2 regions of the Acuticoccus sp. MNP-M23 genome follow, and region 1 is predicted to be linked to the other one. Evidence: predicted binding sites of a transcription regulator. Region 1 holds the regulator's gene; the other holds the start of a gene.
The links. The regulator PhoB, encoded in region 1, activates phosphate uptake and scavenging genes when phosphate is short. The targets are predictions, from matches to a motif close to TGTCATNNANCTGTCAT.
Positions count from the first base shown of each region.

Region 2: the regulator PhoB is predicted to act here: its motif matches at 1,731-1,747, upstream of RDV64_RS20750 (esterase-like activity of phytase family protein).

Region 1 is NZ_CP133480.1:1,553,208-1,556,642, reverse strand. It holds gene pstB (phosphate ABC transporter ATP-binding protein PstB) at 1-483, shown strand, start outside; gene phoU (phosphate signaling complex protein PhoU) at 569-1,261, shown strand; gene phoB (phosphate regulon transcriptional regulator PhoB) at 1,371-2,066, shown strand; gene RDV64_RS07375 (GcrA family cell cycle regulator) at 2,127-2,663, opposite strand; gene RDV64_RS07370 (aspartate aminotransferase family protein) at 2,944-3,435, shown strand, end outside.
Region 2 is NZ_CP133480.1:4,508,126-4,511,560, reverse strand. It holds gene RDV64_RS20765 (phosphoribosylanthranilate isomerase) at 1-417, opposite strand, end outside; gene RDV64_RS20760 (biotin transporter BioY) at 460-1,035, opposite strand; gene RDV64_RS20755 (Fur family transcriptional regulator) at 1,204-1,632, opposite strand; gene RDV64_RS20750 (esterase-like activity of phytase family protein) at 1,788-3,435, shown strand, end outside.

The DNA of each region.
Region 1 (3,435 bases):
AAGCCGAACCCGTTCCCCAAGTCGATCTACGACAACATCGTCTACGGTCCAAAGATCCACGGCACAGCCACCAAGAAGGCCGACCTCGACATCATCGTCGAGCGGAGCCTGCGCCGTGCGGGCCTTTGGAACGAGGTGAAGGACAGGCTGAACGAGGCGGGCACCGGCCTGTCCGGCGGCCAGCAGCAGCGCCTGTGCATCGCGCGCGCCATTGCCGTGAACCCCGAAGTCATCCTGATGGACGAGCCTTGTTCGGCGCTCGATCCCATCGCAACCGGCACCGTGGAAACGCTGATCCACGAACTGCGCGAGAACTACACGATCGTCATTGTGACGCACTCGATGGCACAAGCCGAGCGCGTGAGCCAGAAGACGTGCTATTTCCACCTCGGCTATCTCGTCGAGGAAGGACCAACTGAAGAGATCTTCAATGATCCTCAAGAGGAGCGCACACGCCAGTATATAACTGGTGTGTTTGGGTAGGAATGCAGCCGTGGCACGTCATTGCGTGGTGTCCGGCGGACGGAGTCATGACGTGGGTATTGTTGTAAGAGACCAGTTTACCGAGATGCAGCGACTGGCAGGAGAAATCGCCGAGATGGGCGGGCTGGCCGAGCAGCTGGTGATGGAGAGCGTGACCGCGCTGACGCGGCTCGACACGCACCTCGCACGCCGGGTGATCGCGGCCGACCGCAAGCTCGACGCCATGCAGCGCAGCGTGGAGAACCACACGGTGGAGATGATCGTGGCGCACCGGCCCGAGGGCAAGGCGCTGCGCGAGCTGGTGGCGGGCCTGCGCATCTCGTCCGACCTCGAACGGGTCGGCGATCTGGCAAAGAACAACGCGAAGCGGTTGCTGGCCATCGAGAACAGCGCGCATCCGCCCCGCGTGGCGCTCGGCATCGAGCACATGTCGGAAATTGCGCTGGAGCAGCTGAAAACGGTGCTCGACGCGTTCACCAGCCAGGACGTGCCGGCTGCGCTGGACGTGCGCCTGCGCGACGACGAGGTGGACGCGATCCACACCTCCATCTTCCGCGAGCTGCTGACGTACATGATGGAGAATCCGCGGAACATCACGTTCTGCACGCATCTCCTGTTCTGCGCAAAGAACATCGAGCGCATCGGCGATCACGCGACAAATATTGCCGAGGCCATCCACTACGTCGTGACCGGCGAGCAGCCCGCGGAAGCTCGCGAAAAGTCCGACGCGTCGTCTTACCTGTCTGCGGATTTCACAGGCAACGTCGGCTTGCGCTGACGGTGACCGGGGCCGCTGACACTTTGTCAAAGGTTAGTTCATGCATGGACCCGACGCGGTTGAACCGTGTGGCAGCGATGCGCATGCGGTGCGGTCCAGGGGCGCGATAATGCCCCGCATCATGATTGTCGAAGACGAGGAGCCGCTAGTGCTTCTCCTGCGCTACAACCTCGAAGCGGAAGGCTATGCGGTCGATTCGTGCAGTCGCGGCGACGAGGCCGAGATGCGCCTTCTGGAACAGCCGCCCGATCTTCTGGTGCTCGACTGGATGCTGCCGGGCCTGTCCGGGATCGAGCTGTGCCGCCGGATCCGGTCCCGCCCGCAGACCGAGCATCTGCCCATCGTGATGCTGACGGCGCGCGGCGAGGAGACCGAGCGGGTGCGCGGCCTTGCCACCGGCGCCGACGACTACGTGACCAAGCCCTTCTCGACGCCCGAGCTGATGGCCCGCATCCGCGGCCTTCTGCGCCGCTCCAAGCCCGAAAAGGTTTCGGCGATGCTGCGCGCTGGCAGCCTGGAGCTGGATCGCACGATGCACCGCGTGCAGCGGGGCGGCCGCGAGGTGAAGCTGGGGCCGACCGAATTCCGCCTGCTTGAATTTCTGATGCAGTCACCCGGCCGCGTGTTCAGCCGCGAGCAGCTTCTGGACGGCGTGTGGGGGCGGGACGTTTACGTGGACGAACGCACGGTGGACGTGCACATCGGCCGCCTGCGCAAGCAGCTCAAGCGCGGCAAGGAGGCGGACCCGATCCGCACAGTGCGCGGCGCCGGCTACGCCTTCGACGACAGGTTCGGCGCCGACTGAGAGCGGCGCTTTTCAGGCTCGGCGCCGGCAATCGCCGCCGCCGCCTCATTGGTTGCCGCGTCAGCGCCCGGTGGGCTTGCGCGGCTTGTTGGTGCGGCCGGGGAATGCCACGTCGGCGTGGGCGGTGCAGTAGGTGTCGCCAGGTTCGGACCGCGCACCGCAGAAGCTGAAATTGTCGCCGGACGGATCGCCGATGGGCCAGCGGCATGTGCTGGCGCTGAGGTCCGTCAGCGTGATTCCGCCGCGCAAGGGCACCACCTCGGCAACATGCTGAGGTACGGGGGCCGGCTCGAAAACCTCCCGCTCGACCACCTTCACCGCAGCAGCGCCGGCCGCCATCACGCGCGGTTGTGCAGCGGGCTTTGGCGTTCGGACCGCAGCGGCTGCGGCGGCGGGCGAGACGGTGGCGGGCGCCGGTGCGGCGCGACGGGCTGCGGGGCGCGCCGTCTTCACGCGGCCCGACAGACCCAGCCGGTGGATCTTGCCGATCACCGCATTGCGCGTGACACCGCCCATCGTCCCGGCGATCTGGGACGCGGAGTGCCCCTCTGCCCAGAGCTTGCGCAGTTGTTCGATCCGCTCGTCGGTCCAGCTCATCGCAGTCCCCTTGCTGTCCACAAACAGCCCACAGGGAATCCAAAGGCGGCGCGCCGAAAACGGCACGGGAATCCACCGTGTTGGCTGAAGGCTGTGGAGCGCGTCATTTGCGCTCCTGTTCCTCATGAATCGTAAAGGAATTGACGAATCAGCGTCTAGAGTCAGCGAGTCGCGATGGACTCAAGAGTTGCTTTTTCCCCAACCATCGGGAAGAAGACGCGTTCGTCTTCGGGCGAGATACCCCAACTCTGTGGAGAAGCGCGTCAAGCGCGACACAATTATGACCGAACCCGCGTTGTTCGCCACCTACAACCGTATTCCCGTCTCGTTTGATTCGGGTGAGGGCGTCTGGCTGCACGGGTCCGACGGGCGACGATACCTCGACATGGGCGCCGGCATCGCCGTGTCCGCCCTTGGCCACCAGCATCCGCACCTTGTTGCGGAGATGCAGAAGGCCGTCGCCGGCGTGTGGCACACGTCCAACCTCTTTGAAATTCCGGAGCAGGCCCGCCTTGGCGAGCGCTTGGTGGCGGAGACGTTTGCCGAGCGCGTGTTCTTCTGCAACTCGGGCGCCGAGGCCAACGAGGCCGCGATCAAGACCGCGCGGCGCTACCAGTTCATCAACGGCCACCCGGAGCGCACCCGCATCATCACCATGGCGGGCGCCTTCCACGGGCGGACGCTCGGCACCATCGCGGCCGGCGGCTCGCCCAAATATCTGGAAGGCTTCGGCGAACCGCTCGCCGGGTTCGACCAGGCGCCGTATGATGAC
Region 2 (3,435 bases), 2.0 Mb from region 1:
GCCGGGGCGTCCTGAATCGAGAAGAAATGCGTGCGGCCGGTCAGCGTAGCGGCCGATCAGGGCCGGCGCGTCGTCCCCCTCCACATGAATGACCTGCACCCGGCGCAGCCACGGTGCTTCTGCAGCCAGTGTGTCGTGCACCGCAGGGTCGACATGCCGCACAATTTGCACGGTGGTGATACCGCAGCGCCGGGCATGGGCGAGGATCCCGCCGGCGGTCTCTTCGGAGGTCAGAAGGAACGGGGTGACCGGCGGTGGCACCTGACCTGCAATGTGGCGCACGGTGTCGTCCGCAATCACCCCCGGCCCGGTCGGCATGGCGCCCACGAGACCCAGCGCATCGGCGCCGGCAGCAAGGGCGATGCCTGCTTCGGACGCTGACGAGATGCAGCAGATTTTGACGCGGGTGCGGGTCATGATGGTGGCTGCGGTGCCACGGGCGGCACCGCAGCCGATCGCTCAGTGTCGCTTCAAAAGGTGCCAGGTGAGCGGCAGGACCGCGCTGGCCAGTGCGATCTTGAACACGGCGCCCAGGAGGAACGGCGTCACGCCAAGTGCCAGAACGTCCTTGTCGAACCCGATCACGGCGCCCAGCCAGAGCACGCCGGTGCCCATGATGATGGCGGTGCCAAGCGTCATGGCCAGCAGCGTGGTGGAGACGCGGCGGTCCCACTGGCGCTCGGCGAGGAACCCGGTGACGACGGCGGCAAGGACGAAGCCGAGAAGATAACCGCCCGTCGGCCCCACCATGTAGGCAAACCCGATGCCCCGCTCCGGCGTGCCGGAGAAGACGGGAAGACCGGACGCACCTTCGGCGAGATACAGAAGCACGGTCGCGCCACCGAGGCGCCAGCCGTAGGCCATGCCGATCACCAGCACCGCAAAGGTCTGCATCGTCATCGGCACGGGATAGAAGGGGACGTGGATCTTGGCCGAAAGCCACAGGGCCAGCGAGCCGACGATGGCAAGCGTGATGTTGCGTACAAGCCCCTGCGACCAGACGCGGTCGGCAAGGAGAGTCTGACTGGGGTTCATCGATTGGTCCTCAATTCGGGGCGCCCTGGTACGGGCCGCGGCAGAAGGCGGCTGCGCACAATGCGCGCATCCTCACCTGTGGCGCAACGATGGGCCTGTTATCAAGCCCCACCGGCGCATCCGATGCCCAAGGTGGCGGCGATAACGCGAAAAGACGATGGGATAGGCTCAGTCGCGGCGGCGCCGACAATAAAGCTCCAGCCGGTGGCGCACCACGTCATAGCCGAGTTCCGCCGCAATTTCGGCCTGCAGCCGCTCGATCTTGTCGGAGCGGAATTCCACCACGTCGCCGGTGTCCACGTCGATGATGTGATCGTGATGGTCTGCCTCCGCCGTCTCGAAGCGGGACGGCGTGCCTTCGAAAGTGTGGCGGTGGACAATGCCCTGTTCTTCGAGAGCGGCCAGCGTGCGGTAGATGGTGGCCAGCGACACGGACTCGTCGATGTCTCTGGCGCGGCGATGCAGCTCGGTTGCATCCGGGTGGTCTTCGGCTTCGGCCAGAACGCGCAGGATGGCTGCCCGCTGGCGCGTGATCCGCACGCCTTCGGCCCGCAAGGCGTCTTCAAGTTTCCGCGCGGATTCAGCCTGATCGTTCATGGGGATGATTTAGGCGGGATTGGCCGGAAAAGGAATTGCCGAAGTGGCCCCAACCCCATTCGGGTGCAGGCGCGGTTGGGCACCGGGCGGGCGGCCCCTGTCACAAACCCATCATCGAGCGGCGCTAGGTTCCCCGAAATTCTGTGAGGGGACCCATGAAAATCAATCACTTGGCGCTCGGTGCTGCGCTTCTCGCCACGACGGCGCTCACCACAAACGCCCATGCCGACGCGTTCAACCGCATTGCATCCTTTGCGGTCATGCAGAATCTGCCGGACGAGGCAGACCCGATGACCGAAACGTCGCCGGAAATCATCGACGCCACCGAAGACGGCATGATGCTGGTCTATTCGGATTCCCCCCTCGGCGCGATCGGCATGATCGACATCACCGACCCGGCCGCCCCCCAGCCCCGCGGCGCCGTGATGCTGGATGGCGAGCCCACCTCCCTCGTTCTCTCCGCCGGCAAGGCGTTCGTCGCCGTCAACACCAGCGAGAGTTTTACCGCCCCCTCCGGCATCCTGAAGATCGTCGACCTCGCGTCCGGCACGGTGACGGAGAGCTGCGACCTTGGCGGGCAGCCCGATTCGGCGGCAGTGGCGCCGGACGGCACGTTTCTCGCCATCGCCATCGAGAACGAGCGTGATGAAGACCTGAACGACGGCGCCATCCCGCAGATGCCCGCCGGCTCGGTCGCCATCATTCCGCTCGAAGACAACACCCCCGACTGCGACAACATGGTCCAGGCCGACGTGACCGGCCTTGCGGACGTTGCTCCCGGCGATCCCGAGCCCGAGTTTGTGGACATCAACGGCAACGGCCAGATTGTCGTGACGCTGCAGGAGAACAACCACATTGCCGTGCTCGACCGCACCGGCAAGGTGCTCAACCACTTCTCCGCCGGGGCCGTTTCGCTCGATAACGTGGAGACCGCGGAAGAGGGCGCAATCAATTTCGCCGGTTCGCTGGCGGACGTGAAACGCGAGCCGGACGCGGTGAAGTGGCTGGACAACGACACCTTCATCATCGCCAACGAGGGCGACTATGAGGGCGGGTCGCGCGGCTTCACCGTCTTCAACATGGACGGGACCGAAGTGTTCGATTCCGGCCTGTCGTTCGAATATGCGGTTGCGGCGGCGGGGCACTATCCGGAAAAGCGCTCGGGCAACAAGGGTGTCGAGCCGGAGGGTCTCGCGGTCGGCACGTTCGGCGAGACGCAGTACGCCTTCGTCCTGTCCGAGCGTGGCTCCATGGCAGGGGTCTACACGGTGGCGGACGGCGTGCCGACGCTGAAGCAGCTCCTCCCGTCGGGCATTGCGCCTGAGGGGGCGGTGGCGATCCCGGCGCGCGGCCTGTTCGTCACCGCCAACGAGGCCGACCTCGGCGAAGACAACGGCCCCCGCGCGCATGTGATGATCTACGCGCTTCAGGATGCAGCGCCGGTGTACCCGACAATCGCGTCGGCCACCAAGGGCGACCTGCCGCCGATTGCCTGGGGCGCGCTGTCCGGCCTTGCTGCCGACGATACGGCACCGGCGAGGCTCTATGCGGTGACGGATTCGTTCTATTCCACGAACCCGCAGATCCTGGTCATCGATGCCGCCCAGACGCCGGCGGCCATCGTCGATGCCATGACCGTCACGCGTGACGGTGCCCCGGCCGAAAAGATCGACCTCGAAGGCATCAGCACCGACGGTGAAGGCGGCTTCTGGCTGGCATCCGAAGGGCGGACCGACCGGGAGATCCCTCACGCGCTGCTCCATGTGGATGCGAGCGGTGCGATCCTCGAAGAGGTGGCGTTTC